Gemmatimonas phototrophica: one gene and its partner. The protein of the gene in region 1 interacts with the protein of each later gene in a pairwise test. Links are inferred from orthologs where the notes say so. Each region holds a gene or a part of one and is shown on either strand. Other genes may lie near its edges.

Region 1 (8,059 bases):
ACAATCAGGATGCGGTCGTTGCCACGGTCCCCAATGAAGAGCCGCCCTTTGGAGTCGATGGCCAGCGTGTGCGGTTGATCGAGCTGTCCCTCGCCTTTGCCAAAGCTGCCCCAGCTCTTGCGAAGTTTGCCGTTCTTATCGAACGCCAGCACCCGCGCGTTGGCGCCGGCTCGCGACGAGTGACCTTCCGCCACGTAGATGTCACCATTGCTGGCGGTGATCACCGCGTTGGGTTGCCAGAAGAACGACGTGTCTCGTCCGCCACCGGGAGCACCGAGTGACATCAGCAGCGCACCCGTGGGGCTGAACTTGTGGATCTGGTGCCCCTTGCCGGCCGGCACCTGCGCGGCGCCCAGCGTGCATGCACAATCGACAACCCACACGTTGCCGTCCTTGTCCACGTGAATGCCGTGCGGCGACAGAATCATGCCGCTGCCAAAGGACGCGGTCAGTTTGCCATTCTGGTCGAACTTGAGAACCGAAGGGAGCGTGGAGTTGGCGCAGTTGTTCACCCCGCACCGTTCGGCTACCCAGATGCTTTTGCCATCCTTGTCAATCGCCACCGCACTGGTGGAGCCCCAGGTGCGCCCCTCCGGCAGCTTGGCCCACCCCTCAACGGTGCGGTAGGGGTTGGGTCGGTCGTTGACCGCAGGCATGGTGGGCGATGACTGCGCCACCAGAAGTGAAGGGGCTGTCGTGAACGCGGCGAAAAGAAGCAGTCGGCGCATGGCGGGCATTGGGCGGGAGTGAACGGGAGGGAACAGCTCCCTGAACATGTGAGCCCGCCGCGCTGCTGGCAATCAGGCCGTGCCGCCCGTCATGATGGCCACGGCTTCGGCCATGGAAATGTCCTTCGTGTCAACCAGTGCCGCGCGCCGCCCCAGTCGCTGAATGTGGATCCGGTCGGCCAGCTGAAACACATGCGGCATGTTGTGACTGATGAGCACCACCGACAGCCCACGGTCACGCACCCGCTGAATGAGATCCAGTACCATGCCACTCTCGCGCACACCCAGGGCTGCCGTAGGCTCGTCGAGAATGACCACATGTCGCGCAAAGGCCGCACTCCGGGCCACGGCAATACCCTGACGTTGCCCGCCGGAGAGCGTCTCCACCGTCTGGGTGATGGAACGCACATTGACCCCCAACGCCTGCAGCGCGTCGGCCGCCTCACGTTGCATGCGGGGGCGGTCCAGCCAACGAAAGACTGACCCCAACGCCCCGCCGCGTCGCAGCTCACGGCCGAGGAACAGGTTTTCGGCAATGCTCATGGCTGGCGCCAGGGCGAGATCCTGATATACCGTTTCAATACCGGCGCGCCGCGCGTCGGACGGCGACGCAAACACGACCGGCGTACCATCCAGTCGTATCTCGCCCGCGTCGGGGCGCATGGCGCCGGAGAGCGCCTTGATGAGCGAGGATTTGCCCGCCCCGTTGTCACCAATGACAGCGAGAATTTCTCCCGCTCGCACATCAAAGTCGGCCTGATCCAGCGCCACCACCTGTCCATACTGCTTGGTCAGGCCGCGGGCTTGCAATACGGTGGCTGCATCGCGGGGGACGCTCATGAAGCCCTTCGCGACCATTGGTCGGTGGCCACCGCCAGGATAACCAGCACGCCAGTGACCAGAATCTGGTACACCGACGGCACGCCCATGAGCGTGAGACCGTTACGAAACACGCCAACAATCAGCGCGCCAATAAGTGAGCCAAGGATCACGCCGCGTCCGCCGAACAGACTGGTACCACCCAGCACCACTGCGGTAACGGTATCGAGGTTTTCCGTTTGACCCGCCTGCGGGTCTCCCACGCCGGTGCGTGCCACCGCGAGCAGCGACGCGACGCCATACAGCAAACCCGCCATGGCATACACCGAGAGCAGGACGCGTTCGGTATTGATGCCCGACAGCCGCGCCGCCTCGCGATTGTTGCCAACAGCGTAGATGTGTCGCCCTCCGGCGGTTTCACGCAGCAGCCACCACGCGGCGCCATACAGCAGCACCATGGCAAGCGAACCAAACGCAATGCGCGTACCGCCCACCTGCACGGTGTTGCCCAGTGCCGTCAGTAGCGGTGGGACCTCGGTAACACTTTGCGATCGCGACAGGATTTGGGTAAGCGCGAAGGCAATGTTCATGGTGCCGAGCGTCACGATGAACGGCGGAAGCTTGATGCGCGTGACGAGGAGGCCGTTGACGATGCCCGCCAATGTGGTGGCACCCAAACCCAGGACAATGGCTGACACGGGGGACACGCCGTGGCGAGTGGCCATGGTTGTCATGAGCACGCTGCCCAGTGCCATGAGCATGCCGCACGACAGATCGATGCCCGCCGTGAGAATGATGAGGGTTTGGCCAATGGCCAACACACCCACCACCATGACTTGCTGCGCAATGAGCGAGAAATTGTCAGGAGTGAGGAAGCGTGCGGACTGCGAGGCGAAAAACGCACACGCCACGAGCAGAGCAATGAGCGGTCCGAATGTGGCGAGATGCCGAGCCTTCACTTCGTGCCCCAACAGCGCGAGGCCGCCTCGCCGGCGCTCAGACTCTTCACACCAGCCACCGGCTCTCCGGCCACCAGTGCGACGCCGGTGTCTACAAAGCCGGAGGGCTTCCTGCCGCTCTTGAAGAACTCCATCGCGGCCTGAACGCCCAGTTCTGCCATCCGCAACGGATACTGCTGGGCCGTAGCGGCAAAGTGCCCCTCGGCCACATCGGCCACCCCGCGGCAGCCACCGTCCACGGTGACCAGCAAGACATCCTTGTCACGCCCGGCTTTGCGCAACGCGTTGTAGGCCCCGGCAGCGCTCGGCTCGTTGATGGCGTAGACCACATTCACCGTGGGGTCACTCTGCAGGCAGTTCTCCATGACCGTTTGGGCCTTGGCCTGGTCGCCTATGCTGTTGCCCATGCACACCACTTCGGATGGCGACGCGTTTTCATTGCTGGTGCGCTCGTTGGTGGCGAGACCCATACCCTTGAGGAACCCGTTATGGCGTTGCGCGCCAGTGGGATGGCCAGGAATGAGATCGATGGTGACCACCTTGGGCACTTTCTCGCCGAGGCGGGCCTTGGCGTAGGCACCAATCAGTTCACCGGCGCGATAATTGTCCGTGCCGAAGAACCCGTCGGTGGCCTCCATGGGGTCGGTGGGGCTATCGAGCGCAATCACCAGCACCCCGCCTTCCCGTACACGGGTAATGGTGGGCACGATCGCTTTGGCATCGCTGGGCGAAATGAGAATCACCTTCGCACCGGCGGCAATCTGGTTTTCAATGGCCGCCACCTGACCAGCATTGTCCCCGTCTGAACGGCCACCGCCGGTGAGCAGCGTGACGCCGTTGGCCGCAGCGGCCTGTTCTGCCCCTTCTTGCATTTTCACAAAGAACGGGTTGGTCTCCGTTTTCGTGACAATACCAATGATGGGTGCCTCGTCGGCGCGCTTGGAGCAGGCCGCCAGAGGAACGGTAAAGAGGAGGGCGAGAGCCAGAGTGGTCTTGAGCGTTGGCACAGGCTGGGTGGTGATCATAGCCCAGTAATCAGCAGGGCGACGAGGCGGGTGGCAACCCGCCTCTGGGACCCGCCGGAGATCGCCTGGTCACCTGCGCGCAAGCGGACGTTGCGTTCGGCGTGGCGCCGCCACAGGCTTGGGGATGCGCGACCTGACCACGGGCTCCATACCCCGACACCTGATCCGACTGGCTCTCCCGATGGCTTTCGGGATGATTTTCCAGACGATGTATTACCTGGTGGATCTCTGGTTTGTGACCAGACTCGGCGACGCGGCCGTCGCCGGGGTGAGCTCGGCCGGCAACGTGCAATTCATCGTCATGGCGCTGACACAGGTGCTTGGCGTGGGTACCATGCCGCTCATTGCCAACGCCGTGGGGCGACAGGATCGCGACGACGCCAATCTGGTGTTCAACCAGAGCGTGGTCTGGGCGTTCGTCTGCGCGTTCATCACGCTGCTGGGCGGGTTTGCGCTGGCCGGTCCATATATGCGCGCCGTCGGCGCTGATCCCGCGACGCAGGCGGCCGGGCTCTCTTATCTGAAGTGGTACCTGCCGGGGCTTGGGTTGCAGTTTGCCCTCGTGTCCATGGGATCGGCGTTGCGTGGTACCGGCATCGTGAAGCCCACCATGCTGGTGCAGATCGTCACCGTGGTCCTCAACATTGTGCTGGCTCCGGTGCTCATTGCGGGCTGGGGCACCGGACGACCGCTCGGGGCGGCAGGCGCCGGGCTGGCGAGCTCCATTGCCATCGGGATTGCGGTGGTGCTGATGTTCATCTACTTCCTCCGACTTGAGCACTACGTAGGCTTCAAGCGCGAACTGCTTACGGCGCGGTGGGATGTGCTGGCGCGCATGCTGCGCATTGGCGTGCCGCCCGGCGCCGAGTTTGCGCTCATGTTTCTGTTCACCGCCGTCATCTACTTCGTCATTCGTGATTTCGGGGCGGCGGCACAGGCGGGGTACGGGATTGGATCGCGCGTCATGCAGAGCATCTTCCTGCCCGCCATGGCCATTGCGTTCAGTGCCGCCCCGTTGGCCGGGCAGAATATGGGGGCGGGGCAACTCCAGCGGGTGCGTGACACATTTCGGTGGGCAGCCATCATGGGCAGCGCACTCATGGCGCTGCTGACGCTCATGTGTCAGTGGCGTCCGGAGCTGTTTGTGCAAGGCTTTACCGACGAAGCGTCGGTGTTGCTGGTGTCTACCGACTTTCTGCGCACCATCTCGTGGAACTTCGTGGCGTCGGGGTTGATCTTCACGTGTAGTGGCATGTTCCAGGCGCTGGGGAACACGGTGCCGTCGCTCATCAGCAGCGCCTCGCGGCTCGTCACTTTTGCCGCGCCTGCGCTCATGCTCGCTCAACGTCCAGGTTTCCGACTGCGTCATGTGTGGGTGTTATCGGTCGTCACAATGACCCTGCAGGCAGGATTCACCCTGTGGCTCCTTCGTGGTGAACTTCGGCGACGCACCACGGTTGCTGCCGGGTGACTTCGGCCGCAGCTTCAGGACACTCCCCCCTGACGTTTACTTCCCATCAGGTCATGTATCGCAGCTTTTTCGCCGTCTTTACCGGCTTCATCCTCATTGCGCTCATGAGCATTGGGACCGATGTGGCGCTTCAGAAGGCGCTACCCTCGCTGTTCAACGCGGACGGCAGCACCTCCAGCGTCACCATCCTGGTGCTCACCGTCGCGTACGTGGGACTGTATGCTACGCTGGGATCGTATCTGGCGGCGCGGATGGCGCCGGCCCACCCCATGCGCCACGCGATGGCTTTGGGCGGGTTGGGGCTCGCCTTCAACATTGCCGGCACGGTCGCGACCTGGACGACGTACCCGGCGTGGTATCATGTGGTGTCGCTGCTGCTGGTCATGGTCTGGGCCTGGCTGGGCGGCCGTGCGCGAGAGGCGGAGACCGCCACGCCATCCTCCTCCCGACCACTCACGGTATGATGCGTCGTCCGCGTAGTGTCCGCGTTGCCGTCACAGCAATAGCGGCGAGCACCGCCTTGCTACTGGCAGCCTGTGCCAAAGCGGAGGATTCCACGCCCGCCGATGTGGCCATGCAGTTCTACGTCACGCTTGAAATCAGCGGGGTCCGCGACCTGCCGGAACCGCGCGCCCTCATGGCGATTGAGCCGTATCTGGTGCCGGCGCTGGCGACCCAACTGAGCGCCGCCTACGCTCGGCGCGACTCGGCCACAAAGACGGCGCCCACTGAGAAGCCGCCGTTGGCCGACGGCAACCCGTTCAGCAGTCTGTTTGAAGGGCACTCTACGTATAGTGCGAAATCCACGACCATGCGTGGTGACACGGCACTGGTCCTCGTGGCCTTCACCAACACCGATCAGAAACCCGCGGTGATGTGGAGCGATACGCTCGTGCTGGTGAAGCCGCAAACCACGTGGCGCATTGCCGATATCCGCTACGGCAGCACGTGGGAGTTTGGGTATCAGGGCGCGCTGAGTCAGCTGCTCAAAACGCCCTGACCGGGAGCGCTAGAGCTGTTGCAGCTTCCAGTGCCCACGCCGAAAGAGCAGGGCACTCACGGCGGCGAGGGCGGAGTACGACACCATCACGGACACGAAGATGGCGCTCGGGCCAAGCGACGAATGCTTGGCCAACACCCAGGCGAGTGGAAGTTCGAACAACCAGAAGACTCCGATGTTGATCCGCGTAGGCGTGCGGGTGTCGCCGGCCCCGTTGAACGCTTGTGTTAAGACCATGCCGAATGCGTACAACGGAAAGCCCCAGGCCATGAGCCGCAAGCCATTTACCGCCACATCGCGCACGGCGGGTTCCGTAGTGAAGGCCCCAATGATCCACGGCGTGGCGGTCAGGAATACCACCCCCACCAATCCCAGAAACGCCACGTTGTAGCGGGCGGCCTGCCATACCGCCTGTTCGGCGCGCGCCGGGTCGCGGGCACCGAGGGCCTGCCCCACCATGGTGGCGGCGGCGTTGCCAAGCCCCCAGGCGGGTAACAGCGCAAACATGACCATGCGGACGGCAATGGTATACCCGGCCATGGCCGCGCTGCCAAAGCCGGCCATGAGACGAATGAGCACCATCCACGACAGGCTGCCTACCAGTACTTGAAAGGTCGCGTTCACGCTGAGTTGCAGCAGACGCCCAATGGTGTCGAGTTCAACCGTCAGGTGATGTGCCCGCACACGCAGCCGTCCACTGCCGTTGGTGAGCTTCCAGAGCGCCAGCGTACAGCCGGTGGTGCGTCCAATGGTGGTGGCCACGGCGGCGCCGGTTACACCCATCTCGGGAAACGGTCCAACGCCGAAGATGAGAAGTGGGCCGAGCACGATATTGATGGCGTTGGCCAGCCAGAGTACGCGCATGGACACGGCGGCGTCACCGGCGCCGCGAAAGGTGGCGTTGATGACGAACAGCAGGAAGGCACTGCCGCTGCCACCAAGCATGACGCGCGTGAAGGTGGTGCCGGTGGCCAGGACATCGGGGGCCGCCCCCATGAGCTGCAGCAGCTCGGGGGCAAACCAGGCCCCGAGCACGCCGAGAACAACGGAAGCGGTGGCCCCCAGCCAGAGTGCCTGCACGGCGGCTCGGGCGGCGCCGTCGGTATCCTTCTCGCCCACACGGCGCGCCACGAGAGCAGTGCCGGCAATGGCAAGCCCCATGGCCAGCGTGTACACCACGATCATCATGGACTCGGTGAGCCCCACCGTGGCGACCGCGGCCGCGCCAAGTCTCGCCACAAAGAAGACGTCCGAGAGTGCGAACAGACTCTCCATGAACATCTCCAGCACCATGGGAATGGCGAGCAGAAAGATTGCCCGTCCAATGGAACCGGTGGTGTAGTCGTGCTGCGTGCCCTTTAGGGCATCACGGACATCCTGCCACCAGTGTGGGGTGGCATTTGCATTGGCCATGCAGTGGAATTAGTGGCGGACGAGCGAGACGGCAACTGCGAGCCGGGACAACAGCATGACCTACCGCATGACAAAAGCATGAGAACTGCGGAGTAACCCCGCGCCGTCATGCGGTTGTCTTGCGGTAGCTCATGCTGTTGTCATTCCCGGCAGTTTCCCCTGCCCGGAGGCCGCACCATGCTCAGTTGGCCCCACGCCGAATCCGCACGGCGCCAGACCCGGTTTCCACGCGGATCTGTGCGTTGCCGTTCCCAATGGTCCCGCGCAGGCGGTTGCGTTCTACCCGATCGGTACGAATGGGGAAGTCCGTGCTGATGCCGCCGCTCCCGGTGTCGATGTCCAGCGTCGCCCCGATGGATGACGGCAGCGAGAGTGTCACGGGGCCGGAGCCGGCGTCTACCTCTACCGAGCTCGGCGCCGTACGCAGGTCGAGGGACACGCCACCACTGCCGGCATCAACCTTAACCGTGCGCGCTGACGCTTCGGTGAGTCGAACACCCCCCGATCCTACATCCACCGTCATGCTCTGGCAGGAAACATTCGTGCCGTCCACCGCTCCCGAGCCAAGGTCGAAGGTACAGCGATCGCCGCGTACGTCCCGCATGTTCACGCCACCGCTGCCGTTGTCCACGGTGAGGCGCGTA
Region 2 (9,088 bases), 880 kb from region 1 along the record:
ATCCCGGCGTAACGGCACGCTCTCCCGTTCGGAGCGCCTGCAGGTCCAAGGCTGTGACGATGGCGCCCCGCACGTTGACGATCCCGGCCTGGATGACAGGCGATCCGGGGACCGGGCGCAAGCCGGCCGGGCGGACGACCTCACGAACCTGCTCAACGGGTATGCCCCACAACACGCCCGCCGACGCGACCACCAGCCATTGCGGCCGGTGGTCATCGTCGTCGTCGGAGAGCTCAGTCGGAAGCCGCCCCGCGGGCGCTTCCGACGGATTCGTCGGTATGGTAGAAGCCGAAGACATCGAGCGGGTCCTGATGCGTGGCGAGTTCCGGCATGTCACTGAGTGCGGCGAGCGACTGCCGTAAGTCCGTAGGCAGAGGTGACCGCAGATCGACAATGGCCCCGGACACCGGGTGCTTGAAGCGAAGCCAGGCGGCATGCAGGAAATGACGACGCGGAGGGAGTCCGGCCAGTTTGCGCCCCCCGCCCCCGCCATAGGTGTCATCACCAATGACCGGGTGTCCCACACTCGACAGGTGGATGCGGATCTGGTGCGTACGCCCGGTGTGCAGGTGCGCGCGCAGCAGGTCCACGCTGTCGAAGCGGGCCAGCCGTGTGAAGTCCGTACGTGCTGCCTTCCCTGTCTGGACGATTGCCATACGCGTCCGGTCTCGCGGATCACGGGCGATCGGCTTATCCACCGTCAGCGAGTCGGCATTCAGGTGTCCCCAGCAGACGGCCACATAGCGCCGGGTAACCTGCCGGGCCGCCAGCGCGCCGCTCAGAATACGGTGCGACTCGTCGGTTTTGGCGACCACCAGCAGACCGGAGGTGTCTTTGTCGAGGCGGTGCACCAGCCCGGCCCGGTCTTCCCCGCCCCCTTCGGCCAGCGGTTCGCCGCGCCCCATCAGGGCGTTCACGAGCGTACCCGACCAGTTGCCCGGAGCCGGATGCACCACCATGCCGGCGGCCTTGTTGACCACGAGGAGGTGTTCATCCTCGTACACGATGTCGAGCGGAATTTGCTCCGGCACCACATCACGCCCGGGCGGCGGGGGGACGGTGACCACGACCGCATCTTCCGGTTCGGCGCGGTAGCTGGCCTTCTGCCGCTCCCCATTCACCAGGACCGTGCCGTTGGCAATGAGGGTGGCCGCCTGCGTGCGCGACAGGTCACCGTGCCGGGCCACCAGCAGATCCAACCGCTCACCGGCGTTATCCGCCACGGTGAACGAGAACGTCAGGCCAGCACTCACGAGGTGGCCTCTTCCCGTGCTTTGAGCACATCCTGCTGCGCCTTGTCTTCATGCCAGAGCGCAATGACCAGACAGGCCGCCCCAATGGTCACGGCCGTATCGGCCACGTTGAACGTCCAGAAGCGCACGGACCCAATGCCGATATCGATGAAATCCACGACGCCTTCGCGGAGCCGAATGCGGTCGAGCAGGTTACCAATGGCCCCGCCCACGATCACCGGTACCCCAAACGCCGCCACCTTCGAGATGCGGGTGAGGTCGGCCGTGGCTCGCATGAGGACGACGACAATCACGATGCTCAGCGCGGCAAAGATCCACCGGGAGCCAGGTCCGAGGTGCATGCCAAAGGCCGCCCCCGGGTTGTAGGCCAAGGTAAAGCGCACCACATCACCAAGAATGCGATGGGGCATGTGCCGAGGCACGAGGTGCTCCACGGCCAGCGCCTTGGTGAAGAAGTCGAGCCCGACGGTCACGACCACCAACACCCAGAACCGCAGGGTCATGGGCGCCGTAGGCACATCGTTGATGACGGCGCTGGCGGTAGCGGCGCGCGCAATGGGCGCCCGGGTGTTCGGCTTCATGACGGCACAGTGATCAGGGAACGAGGTCGCGCGAGTCAGACGAGGCGGCGTTTTCGCGTGCCGCCGCTTCCAACGCCGCGATCTCGCGGCGCTCCTCATGCCAGAGGACGAGGGCGAGCAGGATGGCACCGCTACTCACCGCAATATCGGCCACATTGAATGTAGGCCAGCGATGGGTCCCGAAACCGATATCGATAAAGTCCACGACACCGAATTCCGATCGGATGCGGTCAATGACGTTTCCGACTGCGCCGGCCGCCACCAGCGAAATGGCCAGGACGCGACGAAAGTCACCGTCTTCCGTCTGCTGATACAACTTGCCCAGGATCACCAGCGCGCCACAGGTGAGCCCCATGAAAATCCACCGCGAGTACGGCCCCAGGTTCAGCCCGAAGGCTGCCCCGGGGTTGTACACGAGGGCAAAGCGAAACCACTCCCCGAAGACCGACTTCGGGGTACCCGCGGTGACCATCGTGTTCTCGGCCACCAACTTGGTGATCTGATCGAGAATGACGACGACAAGGAAGACGGGGAACGCGACGATCGCCTTCACGTCATCCCTTCTTCGAGTCTTCCTCGCGCTGCTTGCACGCGATGCAATACCGGGCGTTGGGCAGCGCATCGAGACGCTCGAATGCGATTTCCTCGCCACACTGATGGCACTTGCCGAACATTTCCGGCGCCTTGTACAACCGACGGAGGGCCTGGTCGATGTGGAACAGAAAGCGCCCTTCCTTGGAGGCAAACAGGAAGGCCTTCTCGCGCTCCATGGCGTCAGTCCCCTGGTCGGCCATGTGGAACGAGTAGGCGCTGTTGTCCCCTTCGCTGGCCTCGCCGTTGGGGCCCAGCGTATCGCTGTGGTGGCCGAGCTCCTTGAGCACGCGCTTCCGCTCTTCGAGCAGCCGCTTCTCGAAGTGCTGGAGCTGCTTCTTGGGCATGGGTTTGGGCTTCTTGGTGGCGTCCTTCGTCGACGCAGACTTCGATTCGGCCATCACGACCCTTCCTTGGTGAGCGCAAGCCGGATCGAACGTCCATCGACGTCGCCAGCGTGCGTAGCGGTCCACATGGCGCCGTCTCCAGTGCCGGAGAGCGGCGAACCCACCTCATCGCCGAGCAGCAATCGCGCGGCGAGCACCTCTTCAGCGATACGGCTGCGGTGAGCAGCCACGGCGCCTTCCACCTCAACATCTCCCGACACCGCCAACACAATGCGATCGCTGACCGCCAACTGCGCTTCCTTGCGAAGGCGCTGCACCCGGCTGATGACTTCCCGGGCCAACCCTTCTTCGCGGAGTTCGGGGGTAATGGTGGGGTCGAGGGCGACCCCGTACCCGCCGTTCTCCTGAACGACCGCTGCGCCGGACGCGCGCCGGATGATGGCGACGTCCTCCGGGGCAATCAAGCGCTCAGCCCCGGCAACCTCGATGGTAATGGACTGCCCGGCCGCCAGCGGACGCAGCTGATCGGCCGCCAACGCCGTGACCGCTTCGGCCACCAGCGGCGTTTCCTTCCCGAACTTCTTGCCCAGCGTGCGAAAGTTGGCCTTGGCCTCCAGCGACACCAGGGCGTCGGTCGAGGTGACAAACTCCACCCGTTTCACGTTCAACTCCGACGCCAGCAGCCCGCCCAGCGCCGACACCGCCTCCACATTGCCCGGCACCACGCACTGCAGCGACGGCAGTGGCTGACGCACCTTCACGTCGGCCACATCGCGCGCGGCGTGCGCCAGCCCGGCCAGCGTCCGGAGATCATCCATGGCTGTCTCGAGCGTTTCGTCTACCGGCGTGGGGTGCTCACGCGTGTACGGCGCGAGGTGCACCGAAGTTCCGGTCAGCGCCCGGTGCACCGCGTCGGTCATGAACGGGGCAAACGGCGCCAGCAGCCGGCACGTGACGGTGAGTACTTCATGCAACGTCGCAAAGGCCGCGCGGTTGTCGGCATTTTCCACATCGTAGAAGCGCGCGCGGCTTTGCCGTACGTACCACTTGGACACATCGTCGTCCATGAACTGCATGACCCGACGCGCCGCCAGCGTGGCGTCGTAGTTGTCGAGGTGTGCGTTGACTTCGCGCTCCACCCGCGTGAGCCGCGACAGAATCCAGCGATCGAGCGCCGGACGCTCCGCCACGACCGGATCGTTCGCGCTGGGCTGCCATCCGAAGTTGGCGTACTGCGCGAAGATGCCGTTGTAGACGTTGCGGAACGTGAGCAGGAAGCGCCCCGCCGTTTCGCGAATGGCGTTCTCGTCGAAGCGCCGCGGCACCCACACCTGGCTCGAGGCCACGAGGAACAACCGTACCGCGTCGGCACCGTGGCGCTCCATGACATCCCACGGGTTGACCACGTTGCCCTTCGACTTGGACATCTTCTGTCCCTGCGCGTCGAGCACGAGGTCATTCACCACCACGTTGCGATACGGTGCGGCCTGGTCGTGCCCATTGTTTGGCAGCGCATCGCCCAGGGTGGTGGCAATGGCGAGCAGCGAATAGAACCACCCGCGCGTCTGGTCCACGCCTTCGCAGATGAAGTCGGCGGGGAACTGCGCGGCCACGATGTCCTTGTTCTCGAACGGGTAGTGCCACTGCGCGAAGGGCATGGACCCTGAGTCGAACCAGGTATCAATGACTTCAGGGACGCGGCGCATGGTACCCGTACCGCTTTTGGCCGGCCAGGTGTACTGGTCGATGTGCGGCTTGTGCGGATCGAAATCCTCTGGCAGCGGACGGCCAATGCGCTCGGCGAGGTCGGCATAGCTGCCAATCACGTCGATGTCGGTCGGATCTTCATCGTTGACCCACACCGGCAACGGCGTGCCCCAGTAGCGATCGCGCGAGATGGCCCAGTCCACGTTGTTGGACAGCCACTCGCCAAAGCGACCAGTGCCCACCTCGGTGGGATTCCAGTTCACCTTGGCGTTGCGGCTGAGCAGCGCGTCGCGCAGCGCCGTCGTGCGCACAAACCACGAGCCGCGCGCGTAGTACAGCAGCGGCGTGCCGCAGCGCCAGCAGTGCGGATATGAGTGCACAAATTGGCTGGCCTTCCACAGGACATCCCGTTCCTTGAGCACTTCCAGAATGCGGGCATCGGCCTTCTTCACGAACAATCCAGCCACTTCGGGCGTGCCTTCCACGAACTCGCCGCGCGCATTGACCGGCTGCACGAACGCCAACCCGTGGCGCTGCCCGGCGGCATAGTCGTCGGCGCCGAACGCGGGGGCCATGTGCACCACGCCGGAGCCATCTTCGGCCGACACGAACTCCTCGGGCACGATGATTTCGTGCTGTCCTTCCGCCGGATACTCGACCCAGTCGAGTGGCCGACGATAACGACGCCCGACCAGGTCGGTGCCCTTCATGGTGCCAACCACATCCCACCGATCGGCCCAGTCGCCGCCCAGCACACCGGGCACACGCGCTTCCGCGAGGATGATGGTGAATTCCGCCCCGGACTTCTTGCGCAGCTCGGCGTAGGTGAGATCGGGGTGCACCGCCAGCGCGGTGTTGGACACCAGCGTCCAGGGGGTGGTGGTCCACACCAGGATGCGTCGCCGCATGGCGGGCGGATTGCCGTTGGCGTCGAGCAGATCCAGCGCCACGTAGACGCTGGGATCTTCGACGTCATCGTAGCCCTGCGCCACCTCGTGACTGGACAGCGCCGTGCCGCAGCGCGCGCAATACGGCAGAATCTTGTGGCCACGCACGAGCAAACTCTTTTCGTGCATCGTGCGTAGCGCCCACCACACACTCTCCACGAAATCGTGCGAGTACGTGACGTACGGATTGTCGTAGTCGAGCCAATAGGCGGTGCGGTGCGACAGCTTCTCCCATTCGCCGCGGTACTTCCACACGCTTTCGCGGCACCGGCGGTTGAACTCCGCCACGCCCACCTGCTCGATGAGCTGCTTGCCGCCAAGCTTTGCGATCTCGCTGGGATCAACGCCCTGCCGCTCCGCCTCTTCGCGCTGGAGCTCCTTTTCGACCTCGATTTCCACCGGCAACCCGTGCGTATCCCAGCCGGCCTTGCGGGGCACGTAGTACCCCTGCATGGCGCGGTGGCGGCAGAACAGGTCCTTGATGGTGCGGGCAAACACGTGGTGAATGCCCGGACGTCCGTTGGCTGTTGGCGGGCCCTCGAAAAATACGAACGGCGTCGCGTTCGCACGCGCTGCCTGCGATTGTTCGAACAGCTTCTCGGTATCCCACTGCGCGAGAATGCCGCGCTCAAGCGCGTCAGCGTTGGTTTCGGGGAGCAACGGGTACAGCACGGCGTCCTGCGTCATAGTCACCAGAAGAGGAAAGCGACGAACAGAAAGTGCTACAGCTGGGCGAGCACGCCCTTGACCACGGCCGACAGCTTGGGCTCCGCCCCCTTCGCCACCGCAATGATGTCGGGGAGATGGGCTGGCTTGAGCGAATCGGGGAGGCACTGATCGGTGATGATCGACAGACCCAGTACCCGCATGCCGCCATGGACCGCGACAATGACTTCCGGCACCGTGCTCATGCCCACGACATCGGCCCCGATACCGCGCAGGAATCGGTACTCGGCGCGCGTTTCGAGGTTGGGCCCCTGCACCGCCACGTAGACGCCTTCGCGCAACGCGACCCCATGCTCCAGCGCCACGGCGCGGGCCAGCGTGCGCAGGCCGGCATCGTAGGGTTCCGACATATCGGGAAACCGCGGTCCGAGTGTTTCGTCATTCGGACCGATGAGCGGATTGTCGCCCAGCAGATTGATGTGATCGGCGATGAGCATGAGATCACCGGGCGCCCACAACGGATGCATCCCACCGCACGCGTTGCTCACAATCAGCGTCTGTGCCCCCAGCGCACGAAGCACGCGCACCGGGAAGGTGACCTGCTGGAGCGAATAGCCCTCGTACGCGTGAAAACGGCCCTGCATGGCGATAATCGTTTTCCCGCCCAGCGTGCCACAGAGCAAGCGGCCTTTGTGGGACTCGACCGTGGAGAGCGGAAAGTTGGGGAGGTCACTGTAGTCGATGACCTGCTCCACCTGGATTTCCTCGGCCAATCCCCCGAGGCCAGTGCCCAGAATGATCGCGGCCTCCACCGGCTTGGCAAAGCGCGCGCGCACCGCCTGCGCACACGCCGCGATGCGCTCCCGCGCGTGCAGCCCGAGGGCAGGATGCGAGAGTCCGACGGCGTTGTGTTCCTGCGTGTATTGCAGCTGCGGCCGCGAAGCCGGCGGAGCCTTCCCGGCACCACTCATCGCTGTTCATCCTCCACGATGGCATCGAGCCAGGAAGGCGTTGGCGCCATGTTCCGTTGCGGCAGCTGACGGATCTGGCTCACCACCGACGGATCCGGCTCAACCGCTGAACCGGTTCGCGGTGTGGTGAAATCGGGGACCGGCTCCTGCTCCGCGGAGCTGAGCTCAGCGAGCTGACGTTCCAGCTGGTTGCGCAGTTGGGCCAGGTACGACCGCCGCGTACGCCAGAGGGCCTGCAGTTCCTGCTGCGCACGAGCGACTTCGTCGCGCACCGACTGCAATTGACGGTCTGCTTCCTGTTGGGCCTCGCGCACAATGAGCTGCGCCTCGCGCTCGGCCTGCTCGCGGATGTCTCCGCGCAGCTGCTGCGCACTCACGAGGGCCTCGTTCAACGCCTTGTCGCGCTCCCGGAACGACTTGAGCTGCTCGTGAAAATTGCGCGCCTTCTGGTCGAGCTCTTGGTTGGCGCGCGCCAACCGCTCGAGTTCTTCGGCGACCTGTTCACGAAACTGGTCAACGCGCGCGCGATCATAGCCCCGCAGCGCGTTGCCAAAGTCGTAGCGACGCGCATCAAGCGCGGTGAGATGAAACCCCTGGTGACTTTCGTCGGTCATTCGCTATCCCGGGTGCGTCAGGTCCGACTGCCGAAAAGCACAGTACCGAGGCGCACATGCGTGGCCCCTTCCTCCACGGCGATTTCGTAATCGCCGGACATCCCCATACTCAGCCACTCCGCCGCATGACCAGCCGATTGCAGCGCCGTGCGAACGGCGCGAGCGCCGGCGAACACCTCGCGCAACACCCGCTCGTCGGCATCGAAGGGCGCCATGGTCATGACCCCGCGCACTCGCAGCGCCGGCAGACGGTGCAGCCGTTCCGCGAACGCCGGAACGTCAACCGGCGCCACACCGCTTTTGCTTGTCTCGCCACTCACGTTGACCTGTACCAACACGTCCAGCGACTGCCCAGCCCTGGTGGCCTCGTCATGGAGCGCGACCGCCAACCGCTCACTGTCCATGCCATGGATCAGTGAAAATTGCAGAGCGTTCCTGGCTTTGTTGCGCTGCAGATGTCCAATGAGGTGCCAACGTACCGGGACCGTGACCTGCGCCATCTTGGCCTCCGCTTCCTGCACGCGGTTCTCACCCACATCGGTGACACCCGCGGCATAGGCCGCTTCAACCGCTTCTGGCCCGTGCGTTTTGGTCACCGCGACCAGCGTCACTTCCTGTCCATGTCCGCCACGGGCGCGGGCGTCGGCGATGCGCGTACGCACCTCCGCCACCGCATCCTGAACGGCCCCCCGCAACACGGCCGTGACATGGTCGGAAATTGGCATAGCACATAAGGTTAGACACCGCCACACCCCGACACAAGTAACGAGTCGGCGGGGCCCAACACCTGTGTGCACTGCAGCAGTTCCTGCGCCGTTTGCGCGGCCGGATCGGCACCGGGGGGAAGTGGCGCCAGCGCCCCCATGGGCACCATGCTGCGCTGCCGCCGCAGGGCTGGCAGATCGAGCCCCGTCTGCCCCGCCCCAAGCTGACGGTCGGGCGCATACACCAGCCCCTGCAGCGCCCACCCACCCCCAGGGTCCAGCTGCAGCCGATCCGACCGTTCCAGCAGGGTGCTCACGCGAACGGCGCGTCGGGCACCCTCCGCGTGTATCACGAGTGAACGCAGGACCGCGCCCTGCCCAGGCCACCGCGCAACGGCTGCGACCTCGAGGAGCTGCTGGGCGGCCAACCTCTCGCGATACCACTGTGCTCCGAGCAGCGGGACCGTGATCACGGTGACGTCGGGGCGGTAATCTTCCACCTGTTGCAAATACCAGAGCGGAAAACTGTCGTTGTCCCCGCCAGCAAAGAGCACCCCGCGACGAGGCACGGCATCAAGCAGGAGCCGGGCGTAGGTGCGGGGGAGCGAGGCAACAGGCTCTCTGGAGCGATCGGCCACGGCACGATTGGCCAGCAGCGGTACGACCACCAGCGCCAGTGGGAGCATGGCAACCGGTGCCGGGAGACG

Evidence for each region.
Region 2: the proteins of GEMMAAP_RS11695 (region 1) and ileS interact in binary tests that used the Escherichia coli proteins (3 or more experiments, as listed by UniProt). The link is inferred for Gemmatimonas phototrophica from one-to-one orthologs.

Annotation. Positions count from the first base shown.
Region 1 is NZ_CP011454.1:2,741,153-2,749,211, reverse strand. What follows is about bases 1,518-4,301. They hold GEMMAAP_RS11695 (sugar ABC transporter substrate-binding protein), read right to left. Parts: upstream 3,532-4,301; coding sequence 2,503-3,531; downstream 1,518-2,502. Other genes in these bases: GEMMAAP_RS11690 (MATE family efflux transporter), read left to right, coding at 3,656-4,301; GEMMAAP_RS11700 (ABC transporter permease), read right to left, coding at 1,565-2,506; GEMMAAP_RS11705 (ATP-binding cassette domain-containing protein), read right to left, coding at 1,518-1,568. In the rest of the region: GEMMAAP_RS11710 (peptidyl-alpha-hydroxyglycine alpha-amidating lyase family protein), read right to left, coding at 1-728; more of GEMMAAP_RS11705, read right to left, coding at 801-1,517; more of GEMMAAP_RS11690, read left to right, coding at 4,302-5,002; GEMMAAP_RS11685 (hypothetical protein), read left to right, coding at 5,056-5,466; GEMMAAP_RS11680 (YqhG/Tai3 family protein), read left to right, coding at 5,463-6,002; GEMMAAP_RS11675 (MATE family efflux transporter), read right to left, coding at 6,012-7,415; GEMMAAP_RS11670 (DUF4097 family beta strand repeat-containing protein), read right to left, coding at 7,597-8,059. UniProt on the Escherichia coli protein: Part of the ABC transporter complex RbsABC involved in ribose import. Binds ribose. Also serves as the primary chemoreceptor for chemotaxis.
Region 2 is NZ_CP011454.1:1,864,593-1,873,680, reverse strand. The notes cover bases 2,626-6,438. They hold ileS (isoleucine--tRNA ligase), read right to left. Parts: upstream 6,114-6,438; coding sequence 2,826-6,113; downstream 2,626-2,825. Other genes in these bases: GEMMAAP_RS07725 (purine-nucleoside phosphorylase), read right to left, coding at 6,149-6,438; GEMMAAP_RS07735 (TraR/DksA family transcriptional regulator), read right to left, coding at 2,626-2,826. Outside these bases: GEMMAAP_RS21215 (chemotaxis protein CheW), read right to left, coding at 1-298; GEMMAAP_RS07750 (RluA family pseudouridine synthase), read right to left, coding at 234-1,253; lspA (signal peptidase II), read right to left, coding at 1,250-1,834; lspA (signal peptidase II), read right to left, coding at 1,848-2,387; more of GEMMAAP_RS07735, read right to left, coding at 2,389-2,625; more of GEMMAAP_RS07725, read right to left, coding at 6,439-6,967; GEMMAAP_RS07720 (DivIVA domain-containing protein), read right to left, coding at 7,060-7,677; GEMMAAP_RS07715 (YggS family pyridoxal phosphate-dependent enzyme), read right to left, coding at 7,695-8,402; GEMMAAP_RS07710 (protein O-mannosyl-transferase family), read right to left, coding at 8,414-9,088. UniProt on the Escherichia coli protein: Catalyzes the attachment of isoleucine to tRNA(Ile). As IleRS can inadvertently accommodate and process structurally similar amino acids such as valine, to avoid such errors it has two additional distinct tRNA(Ile)-dependent editing activities.